DNA from 2 places in the Enterococcus sp. DJ147D b genome. Region 2 is predicted to be linked to the other one. Evidence: predicted binding sites of a transcription regulator. Region 2 holds the regulator's gene; the other holds the start of a gene.
The links. Region 2 encodes LexA, which represses DNA repair genes until DNA is damaged. Its sites were predicted from a motif close to CNAACANNTGTTNG; they were not measured.
Positions count from the first base shown of each region.

Region 1: a site for LexA is predicted at 1,946-1,959, ahead of ruvA (Holliday junction branch migration protein RuvA). Genes of this name have one in related genera too.

Region 1 covers NZ_CM177104.1:124,131-127,347, forward strand. Annotated here, with positions in the region: gene treP (PTS system trehalose-specific EIIBC component) at 1-327, opposite strand, end outside; gene treR (trehalose operon repressor) at 561-1,274, shown strand; gene msrB (peptide-methionine (R)-S-oxide reductase MsrB) at 1,354-1,803, shown strand; gene ruvA (Holliday junction branch migration protein RuvA) at 1,981-2,583, shown strand; gene ruvB (Holliday junction branch migration DNA helicase RuvB) at 2,596-3,217, shown strand, end outside.
Region 2 covers NZ_CM177104.1:1,482,458-1,485,674, forward strand. Annotated here, with positions in the region: gene tkt (transketolase) at 1-1,004, opposite strand, end outside; gene AC4BD1_RS07030 (DUF896 family protein) at 1,115-1,354, opposite strand; gene lexA (transcriptional repressor LexA) at 1,501-2,124, shown strand; gene AC4BD1_RS07040 (hypothetical protein) at 2,261-2,479, shown strand; gene AC4BD1_RS07045 (immunoglobulin-like domain-containing protein) at 2,647-3,217, opposite strand, start outside.

The DNA.
Region 1 (3,217 bases), 1.2 Mb from region 2:
TAAAACAGCGACTGCTCGTTGAATAGGATTAAGATTTTGTTTTGCATACGCTTTACTTTGTTCTTTTGAGACACCTTCTACACCAGATACAGAAACAAAATCGTTGTAGAAAGTTGCTACATCGTTACCAATAATAACTTGGAACTGTCCAGCATTAGTGAACATTCCTTTTACACTTGGAATATCTTCTATTGCTTCCTCATTCGCTATTGCTGGATCATTTAAAACAAAACGCATCCGAGTGGCACAATGGCTGACTGCAGCAATATTTTCTTTTCCACCGATTTCTTTTAACAATTTCTCGGCATCTGCTTGGTACTTTGTCATAAGAAAAACTCCTTTCACTTAACTTGTCTATGCAAGTTTCTTTAGTTAACTATACTGGAATCAAAAACGAAATGCAAGCGTTTTATTTCAAGTGCTGTTATTTGTCCTCGTAATCGATTTATTCTCTGGTGATACGCGACTTTCCTCATCTTTTTTGAACATTGAAATGAAAACAATGCTATAGTATAGTGGAGCAATAATCGAAAAAATAATTGGGTGGAGGAATCAAAACAATGAATAAATTTAATGAAATTTTTTTGGATCTGGAGAAAAAAATTTTAGCAAAGCAATATCCTCCGCACACACTTTTACCAAGTGAAAATCAATTAATTAAAATATACGGCGTCTCTCGAGAAACGATCCGAAAAGCACTGCAGCTATTGACAACAGAAGGTTATATTCAGAAAAAACAAGGAAAAGGATCGATTGTCTTAGAAAGAAGTCGTTTTGATTTTCCAATTTCAGGACTGACGAGCTACAAAGAATTGCAAGAAACTCAAAATATTCCAAGCAAAACGATTGTTCAAGAGTTAGTTGAAACAAAAGTCGATAAAGAATTAAGCGAAATTACCGGATGGACAGTTGGGACGCCAGTTTGGCATTTAGTTCGACAGCGAAAAATCGCAGGTGAGGTTGTGATTTTAGATCGTGATTACTTATTGAAAGAAGTTGTACCGACTTTGTCAACTGAACAAGCAGAAGCATCTATCTATGATTATTTTGAAAATAACTTGGGATTGACGATTGCTTATGCGCAAAAAGAAATTACGGTAGAACCTGTGACACCAGAGATCTACGATGCAATGACCTTAAATGATGATCCCTACGTGGTGATTGTTCGAGGATTAGTTCACCTAGAAGATACGCGTTGCTTTGAGTATACAGAATCCATTCATCGATTAGATAAGTTTCGCTTTGTTGAATTTGCGCGTCGTCGTAAAGTTTGATTCTTAGCAAGAAGTGAGCAGATTAGTTGCCTCTTTTGGTTGTTGGTCAGTAAGATTAACAGAAAAGGAGATGACGTCAATGGCAAAAGAAAAAAATCCAGTAACTGATGAAGAATTGAAACAAAAATTATCGCCAATCGCATACGCAGTGACGCAAGAAAATGCAACTGAACGTCCATTTAGTGGAAAATATGATGACTTTTATGAAAAAGGAATTTATGTTGACATCGTGAGTGGAAAACCTTTATTTAGTTCAACGGAAAAATACGATGCAGGCTGTGGCTGGCCATCTTTCAGTAAGCCGATTAGTGACGATGAAATTGCTGAAAAAAACGATCGCTCACATGGCATGCACAGAGTAGAAGTTAGAAGTCAAAGTGCCGATTCACATCTTGGTCATGTTTTTAATGATGGTCCAGCAGATAAAGGTGGATTACGTTACTGTATCAATTCAGCTGCGTTAAAATTCATTCCATATGATGAAATGGCTGAGCAAGGTTATGAAAAATATAAATCACTTGTTGAATGATCCACCTAACGAAAGGAAGAGAAACCTCGAAATAGGCAAGCCGAAGCGAGGTTTCTTTTTTATTCGCTTTTTTTAGTTTTTTGTTTGAATTTGCTTAAAAGGAAGCTACTTTTTTCAGTCGTTGAAATGTGCTACAATAAAGCGAACGTATGTGTGTGAAAGAAAGAGGAAAATTGAATGTATGAATATCTAAAAGGGATGGTTACATTTATCAGCCCCTATTATATTGTGGTAGAAAATCAAGGAATTGGTTACCAAATCGCCTTAGGAAATCCTTATCGTTATAGTGGTAAGATGAACAAAGAAATAACTATCTATTTACACCAGGTCATTCGTGAAGACGGTCATCTACTTTATGGTTTTTCTAGCTTAGAAGAGAAGCAATTGTTCTTAAGACTCGTTAGTGTTTCAGGAATTGGCCCAAAAAGCGCGTTAGCAATTATGGCGAGTGATGATCACTCGGGTTTGATTCATGCAATCGAGTCTGGCGATGTTACTTATTTAACAAAATTCCCAGGTGTTGGTAAAAAGACCGCACAACAAATGATTTTGGATCTAAAAGGAAAATTAGGTGAAATCAGTATCGAAGCACCAATCAATTTATTTGATGAAGCCAATACACAAGATACGACGGCATTAGCTGAAGCAATGGAAGCTTTAACTGCGTTGGGATATAGTGCAAAAGAAGTGAAACGTGTAGAAAAACAATTACAAGCACAAGAAAATTTGACTACCGATGAATATCTACGCCAGGCGCTAAAATTGATGATGAAAAAGTAGGAGGGAAGCACGATGACAGACGAACATATTCTATCACCAGAAACTGGCGAGAATGAACTTAGTTTGGAAAAATCTCTCCGACCACATTTATTGTCACAATACATTGGACAAAATAAGGTGAAACAGGAACTTCAAATTTATATCGAAGCCGCTCGTAATCGTGAAGAACCACTTGATCATGTACTATTGTATGGTCCGCCAGGGTTAGGGAAAACGACGATGGCAATGGTAATCGCAAATGAGATGTCTGTAAATATCCGTACCACGAGCGGGCCAGCGATTGAACGACCTGGCGATCTTGTTGCAATTTTGAATGAATTGGAAGCAGGCGATGTATTGTTCATTGATGAAATCCATCGCTTACCACGAGTGGCGGAAGAAACATTGTATTCTGCAATGGAAGACTTTTACGTAGATATCATGGTAGGGCAAGGTCCCACAGCACACCCCGTTCATTTCCCTTTACCTCCATTTACATTGATTGGAGCGACGACGCGTGCTGGGATGCTTTCAGCACCATTGCGTGACCGCTTTGGGATCATTTCACACATGGAATACTACGATGAGGGAGATTTACGAGAAATCGTTCAGCGTTCTGCTTCTATTTTTCAAACAGATATCGTAGAAGACGGGG
Region 2 (3,217 bases):
CCAGCAAACGCATCTTCAAATTGTTGTGCTAATTCTGGATAAGCGTTTTTGTAATTAGCAAATTTTTCATTCCATTGTGCTTCTGCTTTTTCGCCCTCTTCGACCATTTTTTCATGGAAACGAATAGCTACTTCTTCAGGCACTGTGAAATCTGGGTAATCCCAACCATACACTTCTTTTGCCATCTTGATTCCTTCATCACCAATCGGTGCGCCATGGACAGAAGATGTTCCTTCGTTAGGTGAGCCATAACCGATAACTGTTTTCACTTCAATTAGTGTTGGTTTTTCAGTTTCCTTTTTAGCTGCTTCAATTGCGTTAGAGATAGCTTCTAAATCATTTCCATCTTTCACTAGGATATGTTGCCAGCCATACGCTTCGTAGCGAGCGCCAACGTTTTCTGTGAAGGCTTTTGAAGTTGGGCCATCAAGTGAAATATCATTTGAATCATATAAAACAATTAATTTTCCTAATTTCATGTGTCCAGCCATAGAACTTGCTTCTTGAGACACACCTTCCATTAAATCGCCGTCACCACATAAAGCATAAGTATAATGATCAACAATATTAAAGTTTTCTTTATTATAAGTTGCTGCAAGGTGTGCCTCTGCCATTGCCATACCAACAGCCATGCCGATTCCTTGACCTAGTGGACCAGTTGTTGCTTCAACGCCATCTGTATGATGGACTTCTGGATGTCCTGGTGTTTTTGATCCCCATTGACGGAATTGTTTCAAGTCATCAATTGTTACTTGATAGCCAGATAAGTGGAGTAAACTGTACAACATAGCTGAACCATGCCCAGCAGAAAGTACAAAACGGTCACGATCTACCCAATTTCTCGAAGTAACAGGATTTACTTTTAAATGTTTTGTCCAAAGTGCATATGCCATCGGTGCAGCACCCATCGGTAAGCCTGGATGACCTGAGTTTGCTTTTTGTACAGCTTCAATACTTAATGTACGGATTGTGTTAACGCCTAGTTGATCAATTTTGTCGAACAAAAGAACCCCTCCAATTTAGGTTTTTTTTACTGTAATTCATTTCATGCTCATTTTAGCGGATACAGTTCAAAAAATCAATGCTTTTTTGGTATTTTTTACCAAAAACCACACTAACGGTCATGTAACCCTTTTTCTTTTTGAATTTCTTTTAATTTATCTGGTGTCACATCATTACCTTCTGGATCAACGATTTTCATTCCTTCAATATGATGTCTCATGCCAGAGCGAAAAGCTGTCAAATATTCTTCTCTCAATAAAATCTGTTCTTTTTCTTCTTCTTTTGAAAGTCCTTCAGCTTTTTTCTTTTTGGCTAATTCATTAATACGTGCAATTTTTTCAGGTGATAACATTATCAGCCCTCCTTTTTTCTCTTCTTATATTATATAAAAAAACCAAAAAAAACAACTAGCGATCTCTATTTACATACGAACATTTGTTTGAAACAGCGCTTTTTATGTGGTATTATTTAATTATTAAGTGAAAGAAGGTGTACTTTGTGGCCCGACAAACTGAAACACGACAAATCGAAGTCTTACGTTATATCCACGAACAAGTGACCCGTAAAGGATACCCACCAACTGTTCGTGAGATTGGTGAAGCTGTTAACCTTTCTTCAACATCAACTGTCCATGGACATTTAGCACGATTAGAAAAAAAAGGATTCATTTTACGTGACCCGACAAAGCCACGAGCAATCGAACTAACTGATTTAGGGTTAGATCAAATTGGGATCAAACCATCTACTATTCCAATGCTCGGAGTAGTCACAGCTGGTGAGCCGATTCTTGCAGTTGAAGATGCCTCCGACTTTTTTCCTGTTCCACCAAATTTAACTTCAGAAGAAGGCAGCTTATTCATGCTGACCATTCGTGGTGAAAGTATGATCAATGCAGGAATTTTAGACGGGGATAACGTCATCGTTCGAAAGCAAGAAAGTGCTAAAAACGGCGATATCGTCATTGCTATGACAACAGAAAATGAAGCGACTTGCAAAAGATTCTATAAAGAAAAAAACCATTTCCGTTTACAACCTGAAAATGACTTATTAGAACCAATCATTTTAGATGAGGTCTCTATCTTAGGTTTAGTAGTTGGTCTCTATCGTAGCCACATTTATTAATATAATTAAACCAAAGAATTGCAGTAAAACTTCTGCAATTCTTTTTTTATTGATCTTACCTCTTTACAAACCGAACAAACATTCGTATAATGATTTTACGAACGAATGTTCGCATAAATAAATGAGGTGAGAATTCATGAAATCAATTAGACGTATTGGCTTGGTATTACTGGTTTTATTCTTAGGTATTTTGATTGGCAATTTTGGGATCCAACCGGCATTGATTATTTTTCTTCCGTTATTCACATTATGGTTCATGTTGTGGGACGAAAAAAAATATCGTCAAGCCGAACAGCGTAGGCTTCATGAAGAACATTTCTATCATGAACATTACTTACGCTCTCGGCAATCTTGAAAGAAAAATAAAGGTAATTAATCGTTCGTTACAATCATCTATTGGCTATTATACTGAAGGCAATTGCTTGTCCTTTACTTTGACTAATCCAAAGTATTCATTCAATAAGAACTATTATTCCCCTATCAAAAAAGACGATCAAAATTTTGATCGTCTTTTTGCATTTCTTAATTAGTTGACTCTTTTTTTAATTCCCATGAAGCATCACTACCTGGTACAGATTGTGTCCACCATTTAGCAAGATATTGTTTGCCATTGTAATTTACAAGATCTCCTGCAACATATGTCCCGCCTTGATAATAATCTACACTCCCGTCCTCATTTTTTATTATTTCTTTTTCCCAAACTTGTGCAGATCCTGGAGTATCCCCTTTTGTCCACCATTTAGCCGTATAAGTTGCTCCTTGATAGGTAACTTTGTCTCCTTTCACGTAAATCGTTGTTGAGGAATAGTTAGGTACATTTTCTTTTTCTTTGACTGTTACAGTAATTGTTTGCGTTGTCTTTTCACCTTTGCTGTCAGCAACTGTATATGTAAGATCATTTGTTCCAACTTTTGAAGTGTCGACATTTCCTGTCACAACTATTTTTGATGTTAGGTCACCATCTTCTTGATCGTTCGCTGTTACGCCAGCTAGTTTATCAAAGGTTGCACCAACTTCAATGATTTGATCTTTCAAACCAGAAAAAATTGGTTTCGTATTCGCATTAGGGTCCACTACTGTAATCGTCCGAATC